Regions from separate parts of the Roseburia sp. TF10-5 genome, predicted to be linked through region 2. Evidence: predicted binding sites of a transcription regulator. Region 2 holds the regulator's gene; each other region holds the start of a gene.

The links. The regulator HrcA, encoded in region 2, represses chaperone genes, less so after heat shock. The targets are predictions, from matches to a motif close to TGTTAGCACTCNNNNNNNNNGAGTGCTAACA.
Region 1: a site for HrcA is predicted at 2,564-2,594, ahead of DXD06_RS03565 (Hsp20/alpha crystallin family protein). Genes of this name have one in related genera too.
Region 3: a site for HrcA is predicted at 2,139-2,169, ahead of DXD06_RS10285 (Hsp20/alpha crystallin family protein). Genes of this name have one in related genera too.

Annotation. Positions count from the first base shown of each region.
Region 1 is NZ_QTYW01000002.1:307,588-314,031, forward strand. It holds gene DXD06_RS03550 (RNA polymerase sigma factor) at 1-147, opposite strand, end outside; gene DXD06_RS03555 (DUF6483 family protein) at 266-646, opposite strand; gene DXD06_RS03560 (arginase family protein) at 1,129-1,911, opposite strand; gene DXD06_RS03565 (Hsp20/alpha crystallin family protein) at 2,038-2,451, opposite strand; gene DXD06_RS03570 (RNA polymerase sigma factor) at 2,816-3,307, shown strand; gene DXD06_RS03575 (DUF4825 domain-containing protein) at 3,297-4,943, shown strand; gene yfcE (phosphodiesterase) at 5,107-5,664, shown strand; gene DXD06_RS03585 (transketolase family protein) at 5,661-6,444, opposite strand, start outside.
Region 2 is NZ_QTYW01000006.1:161,523-167,966, reverse strand. It holds gene dnaJ (molecular chaperone DnaJ) at 1-590, opposite strand, end outside; gene dnaK (molecular chaperone DnaK) at 667-2,571, opposite strand; gene grpE (nucleotide exchange factor GrpE) at 2,659-3,294, opposite strand; gene hrcA (heat-inducible transcriptional repressor HrcA) at 3,308-4,369, opposite strand; gene hemW (radical SAM family heme chaperone HemW) at 4,526-5,764, opposite strand; gene lepA (translation elongation factor 4) at 5,769-6,444, opposite strand, start outside.
Region 3 is NZ_QTYW01000009.1:79,665-86,108, forward strand. It holds gene DXD06_RS10275 (SPL family radical SAM protein) at 1-133, shown strand, start outside; gene DXD06_RS10280 (prolyl oligopeptidase family serine peptidase) at 162-1,130, shown strand; gene DXD06_RS10285 (Hsp20/alpha crystallin family protein) at 2,227-2,649, shown strand; gene DXD06_RS10290 (MATE family efflux transporter) at 2,859-4,229, shown strand; gene DXD06_RS10295 (LacI family DNA-binding transcriptional regulator) at 4,242-5,267, opposite strand; gene DXD06_RS10300 (ABC transporter permease) at 5,487-6,425, shown strand; gene DXD06_RS10305 (carbohydrate ABC transporter permease) at 6,438-6,444, shown strand, end outside.

The DNA.
Region 1 (6,444 bases), on a different contig from region 2:
ATCATTAACACATTCTTTTGCATCCTCTTCGTTATCTAAGATCCGGCGGGACAGGCTCTGACAGAGTTTTCCGTATTTCTGCGACAATTCGGCAATTGCCTGCTGTGACCGCTCCTGAAATAAGCGGATGATTGCAGTATCTTCCATGATGATTCCTCCCTTCCTATCTGTATACTACCGGTTTCTGGCTGGATGTGACGGGCAGATGTGTTTTTTTGTAAAAAAATAGCATCTAACATTTCTGTTAAATGCTATTCTAACCCGACTAATCAAGTCCTTCCCCAAGAAGTCCCAGCCCCTTGCGATCCGCAAGACTCTGTGCGCCTTCTTTGACTTCCTCCTTCGAATAATCGTGCTCTTCAAGAAATTCCTCCGGAAGTTCATTCAGATAATCGTAAAATCCGAGTGCTACTTCAAATGTGCCCTCTTCATCTCTTTCTAATTCTTCATACAAGCGATTTTCCGCTTCATTGATTTTTCCTGCATCGACCAGCGCAATCAGCCGGGCATATAAACTGTCCGTTGCTGTATGACGATCCTCTTCCTTATATTCATAGGTCGCGGTGTTTTTCCCAAATAAAATTTTTGCAAGCATGCGGGTCATGTCACGTACCTGCCGCATAATAATATCATTCTCGTATGCCATGATTGTTGATTTCCTTTCTTTTTTGCTGTTGTGTTTCCGGTTATTGTGCCTTTTTAGTAGCTGTATATTTTTTCAGAAAACAGCACCTTTTCTATCGCTATATCTTTTGGGCTATTATAAGTTTCCTGTAATTATAAAATTCACGATGTTTGTGCTGGCAAATGGCAAATATGTTTTTTGCTGGTTGATTATGTCCTGCTTTTACTGGCTGGTGGGACTTTTTGCAACACTTTTTCTGCATATGTCCTGCTCTTGCTACCTCGAGGGACTTTTCGCGCCACTTTTCCTACATATGTCCCACACCCCTCATATTCTTGAAAACCCGGCTTTGATAACCACACTTATTCACTCTTTCTCATCTTATTATACACACTCTCTATATATTATCAATCGTCCTGCATACTTTGACCTATATATTTATACTGTTGTCCCAATCATATAGAAAAAACACTTTTAATCTTTACAAAAAAATATGAACCCCCCTATTTATGTGAAGCCCAGCAAAAGAAATTTTTTTGCAAAAACCGATACAGTTCCTCATCGCTCCGTATATTTACCCGTTCTGCCCGCAGATACTCCGGCAGACTGTTTTCCTCCGGATACATCCCACAAATATCCACTCCGATCACATCATATTCCGTAACCAGCGTTTTTAATATCTGTTCCAGCATTCCCATTGACATTTTTCCCTGGTCCCAGTTTGTCACTGCATATTTTTCGTCCAGCACATCCTTGTCGATGGAAATATAAACAGGAACTTCATCCGGCAGTTCTTTTATTTTTTCATGTGCTTTTCCGTTTTTTAATTCCTCGTAACTGATTTCAACAAGCTTTCCATCTGTCTCCTGCTGCCTGGCTCCAGACTGTAACTTATCAAGCACTTTCTTCTCCTGCCCGATCAAAACCAGCCTTTGCAGATACGGATTTTCCTGCAATACCTTTTTCGCCCAGTTTCCGCAACTTAAGATATCTCCGCCCAGACTTGCATCCTGCATATCCGTGTGATGGTCAATTAACACCAGCGTAAACGGCTCCTTGATAAAATCCGTCATAATTTTGGAAATATAATGATAATCCCCCGAATCTATAAAATGAATTCCGGATACTCCGGCCGGCGCAATCAGCGCTTTTATTTTTTCTTCCGCATCTCTGCTGCAATACAGACGGCTGCCTCCGATCGCACTGCAGTCATGCCACTTTAGTCCCGGTTCTTTTCGCTTTGGATAACATTGTGTAAAATCAAAGATCATGTTTCGGTTTTTCAAACTTTCATCCTCCCTTTTTCACAGGCGATTGCAAAACACATGTGGCACATGCGCATTCTTTGCAATCGCCTGCGATATATTATAAGAAAAAGGGGACAGCCTCTCGACTGTCCCCCTTCTGAATAATTAGCCTTCAATAGAAATATACTTCTTTTCTTCTACCTTCGGTGCTTCCTCTTTCTTTGGAACTTCCAGTGTCAGAACACCGTTTTCAAATTTTGCCTTCACGTCATCCTGCGTTACTGCATCGCCGACATAAAAGCTTCGGCTGCAGCTTCCGCTGTAACGTTCCTTGCGGATGTACTTGCCATCCTTATCCTTCTCATCGTTATTCTTACTGGTGGTTGCGGTTACGGTTAAATAACCATCCTTTACCTCACCTTTGATATCTTCCTTCTGGTATCCCGGAAGATTCATGGTTACTTTGTATCCTTTATCTGTCTCAGACACATCTGTCTGCATTGTTCCGTTTGATTTGTATGGGAAACCACCAAAGAAATCATTCATAAAATCGTTACCAAAAATACTAGGCATTAACATAAGTCATCTCTCCTTCCAAATCTTAATCATCTATTTTATTATCAAAGTTTCAAGAGATTATTCATTTCTCTCAACCTCTTTTCCCTTTGTTCATGATATGTTATACCACCGTTTTTAGCACTCATCAAGTAGGACTGCTAACAATTTTTGTGAAGATTTTGTGAATTTTCTAAATTATTCTGAAAATTATATTATTTTAGCAGAAAGAGCCATCGTTTTCAAAGCTCATTTTCATGTAAAATATGCTGCATTTATGTTACATTATATAAATATATGAAAAAAATAAAAAATGCTGTAACAAAACACCGTATTTTTACATCAATAAATGTAACCCATATAAATTCCAGAAAAAAGGAGGTCGCACATGCAGGATATGGACGCAGTCTACCGTCAGCATTTTCGCATGGTGTATCAGTACCTGATGTCACTGACGCACCAGCCGGATGTTGCGGAAGAACTGGCACAGGAAACTTTCTGCCAGGCTGTCAGCAGTATCCACCGCTATGACGGAAGCTGCAAGATCACTACATGGCTTTGTGCCATTGCCAAAAATCAATATCTGTCCTATCTGCGAAAGCACCCACTGCACGAGGATCTGACAGACACCGAAGCGGAACTTCCGCACACACCGTCTGCAGAGCAGGAGGCGCTTTCCTCCGCCGGAAAAATGGAATTGCTGCAATGCCTGCACCAGTTTCAGGAACCTTACCGGGAAGTGATCTATCTGCGGGTATTTGGAAATCTCTCGTTCCGGGAAATCGGACAAATTATGGGACAGAGTGAAAACTGGGCGCGCGTGATGTTTTATCGCGGCAAGGAGCGCCTGCGAAAGGAGCTGAACAAACATGAAAAATGATTTGACCTGTGAGGTCGTACAGGATCTGCTGCCAAGCTATGTCGATCACCTGACGAGTGACGTCACAAATACGGCGATCGAAACACATATCCGGGAGTGTGCCGACTGTCGCCGGATACTTTCCGATATGCAGACTCCGGAACCCGTGCCGGCAGAAACGGCAACGGATGCTTCAACTATCGACTTTCTAAAAAAGAACAACAAAAGGAACAAACGCCGGATTCTTGCCGCCATCCTGATCGTGACACTGTTGCTCGGCAGCATCTGGGGATATCGGACGTATTTCTACCCTGCACCGTTGAAAAATACCGCACTGATCGACTATGCGGTTACCGTAAAAGACAATAAAACCATTCAGATTAAAGGATCTTTAACCGATCAGACACTTGGTGTTGCCGGAATCGACTACTCCTGTGATCCGGATCACCCGGAAACCGTCACAATCAATGTCAGAACCAACCGCATATCGGCAGCCGGGCACAATACATTTTCCGATAAAAAGACAGAAACCCATGCCGTAAAAAAAGTATATGTGAACGATCAGATTGCCTGGGAGGACGGCACCTCTATTCTGCCGAAAGCGGCACAGATTTATGCCACGATCCATCCATACATCGGTGATATGTCTGCCAATGAAAAAACACTTGCGGCACTTGGCATCTCCAATGTATTTTCGATTGCAAACTTCAAACTGCAGACCACAGAAACCCCTTACGGCTGGACCATATATCTGGATGACGCATTTACAAAAAAACAACAGACCACAGTTGAAAAAACCATGAGAAACTATGCCATGGTCATTCTCGCCTGCACCAAAAATCTGGGAAGTGTAACGTTTTCCTACACATTGGATGGAAAAACGACAGATTTTACTTATACGAAAGAACAGGGAGAAAATGAATTTCTTGGCACCTGTAACTACTTCCGCAGTTCTGCCACAGAGTTTCAGACACTGCTTGCAAAAACCGGCATCTTAAGCGATCCCGTCTTTTCCAGACTGTCCGGAAACCAGGGATACCGCCTGACGGAGCAGCTCAACAATGTTCCGGATACAGAAATTACCGGGACGATTCAAAACGAAAAACAAAATATTATTAAGCAATATGAAAGTTATCTGCCGACCAACAGCTGGTCGCCGGGATCAATCAGCAAATCATTTTCTTCCGAAAAAGATGCACTCGCTTATATCGGATACAAAAATCTGCGGTCATTTGCCCTCCCACAGAAAGCAGACAGCATTTCCGTCAACGCAACCGCGGATAAAAAAGGAAACATCTGCTACATCTCGCTTTCCGAACTATACAGTTGTGCAGACGGACAGATCAATGTGACGACCGCCGCCGATCTCTATACAGAATCATCCAACATCGGTTCCTATATCGATATGGACTATCCATCGTATGAGGAAACGCCGGATGCCGTATCTACCAACGAACTGTACACCACGGCTTCCGGCGATACCTGGCAACTGATTACGACCACCTCTCAGGGTGATAATTTCAATGATTCCATAGACGCTTACCGGACCGAAGACACGATTTTATATGGCATTCACATCGGTTACCCGTCGAACCTGAAAGAAAGCGCACAGGCAGAACTGAAAAAAATTTTAGAAAACGGCATCGGCCAGAACTAAGGGATTTATAAAAAATTAGGAAACCTTTTTCAAAAAGGTATTGAGCCAGAAGAAAATGTTCATTATAATCCATTATAAAACAATAAGGTGAATACCCCGGCCGTATCCGGGAGAAAGGAAACATCCCATCCAGTCTGACTGGATGGGATGAACATTGATAAACATGAAATGGATGATAGCATCTGATATCCACGGCTCAGCATACTACTGCAGACAGCTGTTAAATGCATACAACCGGGAACAGGCCGACCGTCTGCTGCTCCTTGGCGATCTTTTATACCACGGTCCGCGCAATGACCTGCCGGAAGAATATGATCCAAAACAGGTGATTGAACTGCTCAACGCCAAAAAACAACATATTCTCTGTGTCCGGGGCAACTGCGATGCCGAAGTCGACCAGATGGTACTCCAATTTCCCATTATGGCAGATTACTGCGCCATTGCAGACGGTGATACGCTGATTTATGCCACCCACGGCCACACGTATAATGAACAGAACCTGCCTCCACTGCATCGCGGGGACATTCTGCTGCACGGACATACCCACGTCCCGGCATGCGTCCCACACGACACATATACCTGCATGAATCCCGGATCTGTTGCTATTCCAAAAGCCGGAAGCTGGCACGGCTACATGATTATGGAAAATGGCCGTTTCCAGTGGAAAACAATGACTAACGAAGTTAAAATAGAGTTTGTGGACGGAAAACGCATTCTCTAAACAAACTCTTTTACGGAAGCATAGATGCCTTCTGCATTCAGACCATACTTCTCAAGCAGTGCCACTGCCGGACCGGACTCGCCGAAGCAGTCCTGTACACCGATGTTCTTTACCGGTGTCGGTGCCTTTCTCGAAAGTGTCTCGCATACGGCGGAACCGAGTCCTCCGATGACGGAGTGTTCCTCAACGGTCACGACTTTCCCGCATTCTTTTGCTGCGGCAACGACAAGATCCTCATCAAGCGGCTTGATCGTATGGATGTTGATCACTTTTGCATCAATGCCGTCTGCTGCAAGTTTTTCTGCGGTTGCGAGCGACTCGGACACACATAAACCGGTCGCAATGATTGCCACATCTTTGCCTTCCCGCAAGGTCACACCTTTGCCGATCTCAAATTTGTAATCCGGACGGTCATTGATGATCGGAACTGCCAGACGGCCAAAACGCATGTAAACCGGGCCTTCGTGTTCATATGCGGCTTTTACTGCAGCTTTTGCTTCGATATCATCACTCGGATTTAAGATGACCATGCCCGGGATGGTGCGCATGAGTGCAATATCCTCATTACACTGGTGCGTTGCACCGTCTTCACCGACGGAAATTCCGGCATGGGTTGCACCGATTTTTACATTCAGGTGCGGATAACCGACAGAGTTTCGCACCTGCTCGAATGCACGTCCTGCTGCAAACATGGCAAACGAACTTGCAAACGGAACTTTACCGGTTGCGGCAAGGCCTGCTGCAATGCCGATCATGTTACATTCTGCGATACCACAGTCA
Region 2 (6,444 bases):
CCGCCGCAATCCGGACAGGTCTGCACATTCTGCATCATGCCAAACAAAGACTGCTGGGAATATACCACTTTCCCTTTTCCCCCGCACTTGCTGCAGGTTTCCGGTGAAGTTCCCGGTTTTGCCCCGGTTCCGTGACAGGTCTTACATTCTTCTTTATACGGGAACTCAAGTTCCTTAGAACATCCAAACACAGCTTCTTCAAACGTAATACGGACGGTAAGACGTACACTTGCGCCCTGCGCCGGTCCGTTATTGTTGCTGTTTCGTCTTCCGCCACCGAAAAAGTCTCCGAAAATATCGCCAAAGATATCTCCCATATCCATGCCGGAAAAATCGAATCCACCTGCACCGCCGGCGCCTCCATCAAACGCAGCATGACCAAACTGATCATACTGTCTGCGCTTTTCCGGATCACTCAAAACGGCATATGCCTCCTGCGCTTCCTTAAATTTTTCCTCACACTCTTTATCTCCCGGATGCATATCCGGATGATACTTCTTGGCGGTTGTACGGAAAGCTTTTTTTATTTCTGCTTCCGTTGCGGTCTTTGGAATTCCAAGGACCTCGTAATAATCTCTTTTCTCTGCCATAATATTAATCCCTTATAGTACGCATAGGGTTTCCGGAAAACCGGAAACCCCACGCTTTGTCTATTTATTTTCTAAATTAAACCTCTTTGAAATCTGCATCGATGACATCATCATCTGCACCATTTGCTCCTGCTCCGGTGTTTGCTCCTGCTGCAGAACCCATATCAGGACCTGCTCCCGGATTCGGGCCTGCGCCTGTTGCACCCTGTGCTGCCTGTGCCTGCTCATACATCTTTGCAAATACCTTCTGTGCACTCTGTGTCAGTTTCTCCTGTGCTGCCTTTAATTCAGCAACATCTGCATCTGTCATCTGCTCTGCTTCCTTGTGTGCATCCAGAAAAGCCTTTACTGCTGCAACGTCAGCTTCTACTGCTGACTTGTCTGCAGGATCAACCTGATCTCCTACCTGCTTTAATGCATCCTCTGTCTGGAATACAAAGCTCTCAGCTTCATTTCTGGCATCGATTGCTTCTTTTCTCTTCTTATCCTGTGCTTCAAACTCAGCAGCTTCCTTAACAGCCTTATCGATTTCTTCATCTGACATGTTAGATCCGGCTGTGATTGTGATATGCTGCTCTTTGCCTGTTCCAAGATCCTTGGCAGATACATTTACAATACCGTTTGCATCGATATCGAATGTAACCTCGATCTGTGGAACACCACGACGTGCTGGCGGGATACCATCCAGACGGAACTGTCCGAGAGATTTGTTATCTCTTGCGAACTGACGCTCACCCTGTACAACGTTGATATCTACAGCGGTCTGGTTATCTGCTGCGGTAGAGAAGATCTGGCTCTTCTTCGTAGGAATGGTAGTATTTCTCTCGATCAGACGGGTTGCAATACCACCCATGGTCTCGATAGAAAGTGACAGTGGTGTTACATCGAGAAGTAAGATCTCGCCGGCACCTGCATCACCTGCTAATTTACCACCCTGAATAGAAGCACCGATTGCTACACACTCATCCGGGTTTAAGGACTTGCTTGGCTCTTTGCCTGTCATCTGTCTTACCTTATCCTGTACAGCCGGGATACGTGTAGAACCACCAACCAGAAGAACCTGACCTAAATCTGCATTTGTAAGACCTGCATCCTTCATAGCGTTCTGTACCGGTACTGCAGTTCTCTCTACGAGATCATGTGTTAATTCATCAAATTTTGCTCTGGTGAGGTTCATATCAAAGTGCTTTGGTCCCTCAGCAGTAGCTGTGATGAATGGTAAGTTAATATTTGTAGTAGTTGCGGAAGAAAGTTCCTTCTTTGCTTTCTCGGCAGCTTCTTTTAATCTCTGTAAAGCCATCTTGTCGGTAGAAAGATCAACACCCTCTGCCTTCTTAAACTCATCGATCATCCACTGTGTGATCTTGTTATCAAAATCATCACCACCAAGATGTGTATCACCGTTGGTAGATAATACTTCGATGACACCGTCACCGATCTCAATGATAGATACATCAAATGTACCACCACCAAGGTCATATACCATGATCTTTTGTTCTTTTTCGTTATCAAGGCCATATGCAAGTGCTGCTGCAGTAGGCTCGTTGATGATACGCTTTACATCCAGACCTGCAATCTTTCCGGCATCCTTGGTTGCCTGACGCTGTGCATCGTTGAAATATGCAGGAACTGTAATAACAGCTTCTGTAACCTTTTCTCCAAGGTATCCTTCTGCATCAGCCTTTAATTTCTGAAGTACCATAGCGGAAATCTGCTGTGGACTGTACTGTTTGTCATCAATGGCTACTTTATAATCCGTACCCATATGTCTCTTAATGGAAGAAATCGTCTTCTCAGCATTTGTAACAGCCTGACGCTTTGCCGGCTCACCGATGAGACGCTCTCCTGTCTTTGTAAATGCTACAACGGATGGTGTTGTTCTTGCACCTTCCTGGTTTGCAATAACGGTAGGTTTTCCACCTTCCATAACAGCTACACAGCTGTTGGTTGTTCCTAAGTCAATACCAATGATCTTGCCCATTTTCTTTTCCTCCTGCTAAAATTATGATCAAATAAAATTGTTTTGCTAATTTATGATTTACTACTCCATGCGGAATAGGAAATACCTTTATTCGCTGACTACAGCGACCATACTGTGGCGGACCACATTGTCCTTGTAGGTGTAACCTTTTTGTAATTCCTGGGCAACTGTTCCCGGTTCATACTCTTCGCTTTCCACCTGCATAACTGCATTATGGAGATCCGGATCAAATTCCTTTCCCAGTGCCTCAATCGGTTTCACCCCGATGGCATCTAATTCTGTCAGCATCTGCTTATATACTTTATCCATACCGATAACAAAAGCATCATCCTTTTGTTCCTCTGGTACAGCTGCAAGCCCACGCTCGAAATTGTCGATAACCGGGAGAATCTTTTCAATGATTGTTCTTGCTCCCATGTCAAACATCTGCGCTTTTTCTTTTTCCGTACGTTTACGGAAATTATCAAACTCTGCCATCTGACGTTTCAGACGGTCGTTTAAATCTTCGATCTGTTCGTCTTTTTTATCTTTCTTTTTCTTTCCAAAGGCACCCTTTTTTTCGGATTTCTCTTCTTTCTTTGTATCCTTTTCTTCGGCTGCAGTTTCTTTTGTTTCCTCTGCCGCCGTCTCCTTTGTGTCCTTTGTTTCTTCACATGTCTGTTCGGCCTTGGTTTCTTTTGTATCTACTGCCTCTTCTTCCATGACTTTTTTGTTCTCTGCCATGTTTACCACCTTTCTAGGATTGCCCTTTTTCTTTATCAAAAATACCGTCTAACTGGGACTTTAAGTTTTTGAGGTTGTCAACAACATTCTCGTAATCCATCCGTTTCGGACCAACAATTCCGATCGTTCCTTTGACGCCCTCCCCCAGATCATAAGTTGCGGTAACGACACTGCAATCTTTCATCGTCTGTACCGGAGCTTCATTTCCGATATAAACCTGTATTTCATTTCCTTTGCGCTCCCCCTCAGAAAGGGATTCCGTTACCAGATTTACCAGCTCATCTTTTTCCTCAAATGTGGAAAGAAGACCTGCCGCACTCTCTGAATCAGAAAGTTCCGGATATTTCAAAATATTGGTTGCACCGCTTGTGTAGATCTGCAGATCCTCGTTTTCACTCAGCGTCTGTCCCAGTGCATCCAGCACATGGGAAACAATCTCACTGTGCACGCCTGCCTGCTCTTTCAGTTTGGAAATCGTTCCCAGATTGATTTCCTGCAGTGACAGCCCATTCAATGCTGTATTCAGCAGAATGTTCAGTTTCAGTAAAGTTTCGTTGTCGAGCGGTTCTTCCACGTCGATCATCTGATTCTTTACCATGTTGCTGTTCATTACGATAACTGCCAGTATATGTTTCTCATCTACATTGGACAGCTGCATAAACTTTACTTTGTTTCCACTGTAAGTCGGTGCGGAAACAATTGTCGCATAATTGGTGTTGTTTGCAAGCATCTTTGCAACCTTTTTTAATACCTCATCCATCTTCTGGGTTTTTTCTATTACGAAGTCCTTCATTTCTTTGACTTCCCGGTCTTTTTCCTGCATCAGATGATCCACATAAAACCGATAGCCTTTGTCTGAAGGAATTCTTCCTGCTGATGTATGTGGCTGCACGATATAACCAAGTTCTTCAAGATCTGCCATCTCATTGCGGATGGTTGCAGAACTTAAATTCAGATCCGTATATTTTGAAATGGTTCGTGATCCCACAGGTTCACCGGTTGCAAGATAATTACGGATAACTGCATCCAGAATTTTTACTTTTCTTTCATCCAATTCCATATTCTCGTCTGCCATTTTCCCGTCTCCTGTTCCTGAACCTTCACCGGTTGTTTTTGGTTTGTTAGCACTCATTTACTTAGAGTGCTAATATCGTTCTGCTATTAAAATAGCACCAAGGTGTTTTTTTGTCAACACCCTGATGCTATTTTATTTTTATTTTATAATTATATTTTATAAAAGAAACTTCGCCATCACGTAGTTGGCCAGATCCATCCCCTTGTCGGTCAGTGCAATCCTGCCAGCAACCATCTGCAAAAGTCCCTGTTCTTTCAGCTTGCGAAGTGTTTCCAGATACACGGCCTCAATCGGTACCCCAAAGCTTTGCTCAAATGCTGCTCTGGTTACTCCCTCATTCATCCGCAGCCCCAGAAACATAAATTCCTCCATCTGCTCTTTTCTTGTCAGAATCTGTGCCTGTTCCTGTACACAGCTGCCAATCCAGAGATCCTCTGGTACGGCATGCTCCCCGTCTTTTAAAAACTCTGCCGGAGACTTTTCCTGCAGGTGGTCACAAAATTCTCCATACGCATACAGCTGCCGGGTGTTGGTATACCGGACATTTTCCACCAGGGAAGATGCCCCCAGCCCCAGCCCCAGATAATTTTCTCTGGTCCAGTAGCCGATGTTATGTCTGCAGGCATACCCCGGCTGGGCAAAATTGGAAATTTCATACTGCCGGTATCCCGCCTGTTTCAATACATCCTGCGTGGCCTTATAAATGCGGTATACCTCATCCTCGTCCGGAAGAATCTCCGTATGAAGTCCGGCTTCCTGCTTCACTGCGTCAAACTTATACCGTTCATAAAACGGTGTCCCCTTTTCTATGATCAGGGAATATGCCGAAATATGTTCCGGTTTCAGCCGGATCACCGTCTGCAGGGATTCTAAAAATTTGTCCAGCGTCTGGTAAGGCAGACCGCTCATCAGATCAATATTGATATTTTCAAACCCTGCATTTCTCGCCAGCTCATACGTTTTTAAAAACTGATCATACGTGTGAATTCTTCCAAGTGCTTTCAGCTCCTCATTGTTTGTTGACTGCAGTCCGATCGAGAGGCGGTTGATCCCCGCACTCTGATAAACATTCAGTTTCTTTGCCGTCACCGTTCCCGGATTGCACTCGATGCTGATCTCCGCATCCGCCTCCACATGAAAACTCGAAGCAACCTGCTGCAGCACGGTGTAAATCAGATTTTCCTCCAGCCAGCTCGGCGTGCCCCCTCCGATATAAATTGTCGGGACATGATAATCCCCAAGCAGATTTCCGTAATAACGGATTTCCTGCAGCAGGGCATGCACATATCTGATCTGTGTATTGCTGTCTGCCGGAAAGGACAGGAAATCACAGTAATCACACTTTTTCACGCAAAAAGGGATATGAATATATAATTCCAGTTTCTTTTCATTCATAGAATCAGTCTTCATCCAGTTTCAATACACTCATGAATGCCTCCTGCGGCACTTCTACGCTGCCGACCTGACGCATTCTCTTCTTTCCTTCCTTCTGTTTCTCCAGAAGCTTTTTCTTACGGGAAATATCACCGCCGTAACATTTTGCCAGGACATCCTTGCGCATGGCCTTAACCGTTTCACGAGCGATGACTTTTCCGTTTACGGCTGCCTGAATCGGGATTTCAAACAGATGTCTCGGAATCTCTTCTTTCAGACGCTCACACATTTTACGGCCTCTGTCATATGCACTGTCTTTGAATACAATAAAGGATAAGGCGTCCACCATCTCCTTATTAATAAGAATATCCAGTTTGACAAGGTCGGAACGGACATATCCTTTCATTTCATAATCAAAAGAGGCATATCCGCGGGACCGCGACTTTAATGCATCAAAGAAATCGTAAATAATCTCATTCAGTGGCATATCATATTTGATCACGGCACGGGTTGCTTCAATATAATCCATGCTGATATAAATACCGCGGCGTTCCTGACAAAGCTTCATAATTGCCCCGACATACTCGCTGGTTACCATGATCTCTGCCGATACAAACGGTTCCTCCATGTATTCAATCTCCGAAGGGTCCGGCAGATTGGACGGATTGGTCAGGTCAAACACTTCTCCGTTGGTCTTGTGC
Region 3 (6,444 bases), on a different contig from region 2:
TACAGAGGAATTGACACAGATGATATGGAATACATGCCGGGAACACGGGATAATGTGTATGCCAGAAAAGTGTTTTTCATATCTGCATCAGTATCCGGAAAAATATGTGCAGCAGTCGTTGTTTATGAGTTAAAATAACTTTATTAAGAGTGGGAGAGGTTATGATCGAAGGAAAAAACATATCAAAAGATTTTGTATCCCGGAAGATTTTTTTGCTTTTGGCAATCGCTGTCATACTGATTCTGTTGGGAATTCATTTTTGGATAAAATCGTCTTCGGACATTTCTGTGAAGGATGCAGAAAAACAGATAGAAGAGAATCTGAGGGCGGCAGGAGTTTCAGAATATGAAAAAATAGATCTGCAGGCATATGAAAAACAGGCGGGAGTGGATCTCTCGAAGTATGTTTCCTATCGCTTTTTTTATACCAGCGATGATTTAAAGATTGAGGCGTTTCTCAGCGCTCCGATAGATCTGCTTGGGAAAAAGAAGTCACCGTGTCTGATTTATAATCACGGAGGCAACCGGTCATACGGGGCATTAAAAAATGTGGAAACGACATATTATGCCTATCAGTTTCATACGATCTGTGTGGCATCCAATTATCGTGGCTGTGGAAAAAGTGAGGGAACCGATGCTTTTGGCGGGGATGATGTCCACGATGTGATCCATCTCCTGGATTTGTGCGAAAAACTGAATTCTGTTGATACAAAGAATATTAATATGTTTGGAGTTTCCCGTGGGGGAATGATGACCTATGAAACATTGCGCGAAGACCGGCGCATCCACAAAGCGGTTGTTGTTGCCGGAGTTGCGGATTGTACCATGAACTACGAAGAACGCGAAGATATGAGATCGCTGCTTACGGAGCTGATCGGGGGGACACCGGAACAATTGCCGGAGGAATACAGCAGGCGTTCCGCGGTTGCATGGGCAGATGAGATTAATACACCGCTTTTGATTTTCCATACGACAGGAGATGATAAGGTGTCGATCAAACAGGCGGATAAGCTGGTAAAACAGTTAAAGAAAAATCAGAAAGATTATGAGTATGTAACGTTTGAATCCAATATTCATGGGGATCTGCGAAAAACGGATGTGGAAAAAATCCGGAAATGGCTGCAGACGTAGATATTTTATAACCTTTTTATCTTTTTTGTATATGGCAATGTCATTTAATTTGCTGGTTAACTGCGGGGTCTGGCGCCTTTGGGGTTTGGCAAGTGGGACGGATTTGCGGAGATTGTTCTAAATATAAGTTTTTTCGATGTGACGTAAGAAGGGGGACATTCTCTTTCTCCAGAAAAATTTACAAATTAACGCCGATATTGATTTCAGGTAAGTTTGACAAATATAAAGGCACCAGAACCTGCAGTTAAAGGCGCTCCCGGAAGGAAATGCGTGCAATGAGCGTTTACGGTAAAGTGATAAATACTTTGGAATCCTGACATGCTAATAGGTGGAAATTTCATTGCCGGTGTTTTGTGAAACAATAGTTCTATTGAAGCCTTTATATGATCGGGCATTATAAACTTATAAATAAAGGATGGGTTCTATATAATTAAAATTCATAGGAAAGATGCCATCGTGGTATCTATTCCAATAAAATTCATGTAAAAGATACCATTGCGGTACCTATACATTGAAAACTTAACATGCAGATACCGGAAAGTCTCTATAGATCAAAAATTGCTTCTCCAGATACCGCTTTATTGAAAAATGCGGTATCTGGAGAAGCAATTTTTACTATATAGGTGACATTTTCTGATTTCAAGCATTAAAATTCCAGAAAACCGTCACCCAAAACTTTAATTTTTCATCTATAGATACCCGGCCTTATCATCAAGTGATTTAACAGGGTATTTTTATGTTTATTCTAGTTCATGGGATTCGTAACTGCTTTTAAGGCGTCCCTTTAACTGCAAGTTCTGGCGCCTTTATATTTGTCGCATAGAAAAAACTTGTATTTAAAACAGTTTCTTGCAAATCCGTACCTTTGATTTCCGCAAAAGGCGCCCGGTCTACGCAGTCAAACCTAATTCTAAAAAGGGTACAGTAATCACAAAACAGGCAATTTTAGAAATTTTAAAAACCCACAAAGCCTTTGAAACCGGGACTTAATAAAATTTTTAGAAATTTTATTAGCACTCATACTTGACGAGTGCTAATAACGTGTTATAATAGGGGCATAAACAAAGAACAAAACGTTTACAGGAGGAAATGACTTATGTACGATTTATTTGATACATTTTTTAACCCATGGTATGACGATAGTGAATATAACAAGAAAGCCCCGAAGCAGCAGGCATCGCAAAACACACAGAATCTGATGAAGACAGATATCAGAGAACTGGCAGACGGATATGAGCTGCAGATGGAACTGCCTGGTTATAAGAAAGAAGAAGTGCAGGCAGCATTGCACAAAGGCTATCTGACGATCAGTGCAGCCAAGAGTGCAGAAGAGACCGTGGAAGGTAAGTATCTGCGCCGCGAGCGTTATACCGGAAGCTGCCAGAGATCATTCTATGTGGGCGAGTATCTCCGTCAGGAAGATATCCGGGCAAGTTTCCAGAACGGTATTCTTACCCTGTTTGTTCCAAAGGAAGATAAGACAAAGACAGAAGAAAAGAAATATATTACCATTGCGTAATCCTTTATAAATATCCCCTGATTTTTGAGCCGTTGCAGGTATTTTTCCTGCGGCGGCTTTTTTCGCGTCACAATTCTTTTTTCCGAAGAAACAAAACTTTATATACAGGTATAGAGGCAAGTGGCAATGATTGATGTTGCTTAATGATGAAAAAGGCAATATAATAAATGGATTGAGATGAAATGATACAGGAAAAAAGAGAGAATTTTATGTTTACAAACGATACAATTTTTTATAAAAAACTCCTGGGTCTTATGCTTCCGATGATGCTGCAGAACCTAATGCTGGCACTGGTTGCCGTGGCAGATGCGTTTATGCTCGGAGGGATGGACCAGAATTACATGTCGGCAGTTTCACTTGCCACGCAGATTCAGTTTATTCAGAATATGCTTCTTTCTGCTGCAACCGGAGGACTGGCGATTCTCGGGGCACAGTACTGGGGCAGGGGCAATATCAAAACGCTGGATGATATTTTCTGTATGGCACTGCGGCTTTGTGGTCTGGTGTCGATTGCATTTTTCATTGCCTGTATCTGTTTCCCACAGTATCTGATGCTGTTTTTTACGGATGAACCGGTATTGATCGGTTATGGCATGCAGTATCTGCGGATTGCCGGATTTTCTTATCTGCTTACAGGAATTTCCCAATGCTATCTGGTGGTTATGAAAATCAGCGAGCACGCATTGACAACGGCACTGATCAGTTCTGCTACGGTAGGGATCAATATTGCACTGAATGCCATTTTGATCTACGGAAAACTGGGCATTACCCCGATGGGTGTCCGGGGTGCAGCAACAGCGACATTAAGCGCAAGGATGATAGAACTGGCCTGTTGTATCCTGATTTCCAGCCGTCCGGGCTACATCCGTCCGTATCTGACCCGTCTGTTTCAAAGAAACCGGGAACTGGCACGGGATTTCCGGAAATGCGCAATGCCGATTCTCGGTGCGTCCCTGTTCTGGGGAGTCGGATTTACTTCGTATTCTTCTTTTATGGGACATCTGGGAGTAGACGCGGCCGCTGCCAATTCTGTGGCGGCGGTTGTCCGTGATATCATCTGCTGCCTGAGTGCCGGAATTTCCGGTGCGGCGGGGATTATGGTCGGAAATGAGCTTGGTGCCGGCAACCTAAAACGGGGGAAATTATATGGTACGCGGATGATGAAGATTTCCTTTGTGTGCGGAGTTGCCATGATGGTTCTCATGGGAATTTCGGCACCGTTTATTTTGCATTTTGTCAAACTGACACCGCAGGCAGCCGTATATTTAAAGGGAATGTTTGTTGTGCTCTGCGTCTATATGATTGGCCGCTCCGTCAACGAAATTACTATCAATGGCGTGTTTGGTTCCGGCGGTGATACAATGTTTGATGTGTACAGCCTTGCCGTAACAATGTGGGGAATCGCGATTCCACTTGCTGCGCTTGGAACTTACCGGTTCCACTGGCCGGTGATTGTCGTATACGCGTGTACCTGTATTGATGAGGTTGGAAAAATTCCGTGGACGCTCTATCATTTTCGGAAATATAAGTGGGTGAAGGATCTGACGCATACGGGGATGGAGCAGAAAGAAAAATCATAAATTTATAAAAAATCAGCTGGTCGTATCCCTGCGGATCAGTACCGGTGTAATCTGTTTATGGATCGGTTTCGAAAGAGAAACCGGTCTTCTTTTTTTTCGTTCTTCCATCTGCTGCACCAGAAGTTCCATTGCGGTTTTGGCGATCAGGTCGATCTGCTGTCCGACCGTTGTGATAGGCAGAATTGCCTCGCTTGCAATCGGGGAATTGTCAAATCCGACCAGTTCATAACTGTCAGGAAAGCATCCGTATTTTTGGAAAATCAGGTTTAAAAACATATTTGCATAGGTATCATTGGCGAGGAAAATCCCCTTTTTTTTGCATGGATACTTCTCATCAATATCAGAGAAAATGTGCTTCATTTGTGCAAAAATGTCCTGATAAGAATCCCCTATTACATTTAAATTCAGTTCATAAGGAACGTGATATTCCTGACAGGTATCTTCAAAGGCACGGATACGGTCATAGGCAGGGATGGACTTTGGAACATCCGCATTAACGTGAATCAGTACATCGCATTTGTCCCGGATCAGAAGCGTTGCCGCCTGGAGCGCACCCATATAATTGTCGCTGGTTACGCCACAGATATGTTCGGCTTCGCGCTCAATGGCAATGACAGGGATCTGATAAGAAGCCAGTTTTTCGGAAGAAAGAGTGTGACTTAACACGATCAGACCCTCAATCTGGTATGCCATCAGTTCATCAATGTACTGTTCCTCCTCGGACGGTCCGTTGTCGCTGACGAATACGAGAAATTTATAATGAAAATCGCGGTAGCTGGAAAGAATCTGTGTAAGCATTTCCGAATAATAGTGCAGATAAAGGTTCGGAATAATGATTCCGATAAATTCACTCTTTCCATTGGCAAGAACCTTTGCAAGCTTATTCTTTTTGTAACCCAGAGTATCAAGAGCCTGTGAAATTTTCTCCTGATTTTCAAGCGTCAGGGAGTCCGGATGATTAAAATATCTGGAAATGGTTGTCTTTGAAAAATTCGTATATGCTGCAATATCTGCAAATGTTACCTGTTTCTTTCCCATCTGAAAGCTGTCTCCTTTATCTGTTTTATCCATAGTATAACAACCGGAAAGAAAAATAGCAATGAAAAAATAACTAGTTACGTAATCGGTTACTTTAATAAATAAAAGTGTTGACATATCGGAAACTTTGTTGTACTATCATAATATAAAGTAACCGGTTACTTTACCGGTTACATCAAAGCAGAACGAGTAATACGATGAAAAGGAAGGAGCAATTGCATGAAAAAACTGGCAAAACAAGTCGGCTCTGCGAAAAAACAAACCATGGGGGGGAAGCTGTCTTATATAAAGAAAAACTGGCAGCTGTATGTTTTTTTTCTGATGCCGGCACTGTTACTCACAATCATTTTCAAGTATCTTCCGATGGGAGGACTTCTGATTGCATTTGAGGATTACAATGTCATTAAAGGAGTTTTGGGAAGCCCGTGGGTGGGGCTGGAATATTTCCAGAGATTTTTATCATCACCGGATTTTATGAACTACCTGCTGAACACATTAAAGCTGAGTATCTTTGGACTTCTCTGGAGTTTTCCGATACCAATTATTCTGGCACTTTTACTGAACCGTATCCGCAAGGCGGGGATTAAGAAAAAAATCCAGCTGCTGATCTATGCACCGAATTTTATTTCCGTCATCGTGCTCTGTGGTATGGTGCGTATGTTTTTATCTCCGGTAGGACCGTTAAACCGTCTGCTGGGGATGAATACAAACTGGATGACCATGCCGTCCGCATTCCGTACCATTTATATTGCAAGCGGAATCTGGCAGGGAGCAGGCTGGGCATCCATCATGTATACTGCAGCATTATCCAATGCAAGCAAGGAACTGGAAGAGGCAGCCATTGTGGACGGTGCAAATCTTTTGCAGCAGATCTGGTATGTGGAACTTCCGGCAATCAAGGATATTATCGTGATCCAGTTTATTTTACAGGCCGGAAACATTATGAGCATCGGCTTTGAAAAGGCATATGCATTACAGACAGATATGAACTTACCGGCTTCTGAAATTTTATCAACCTATGTATACCGGATTGGTCTTTTGAATGGCGATTACGGTTATTCTACGGCAGTGGGACTGTTTAATTCGGTGATCAATGTGATCCTGCTTATATTTGTGAACTGGGTGGTAAAGAAATTAAACGATGGAGAAGGATTATAGGAGGAACGTGAAATGGAAA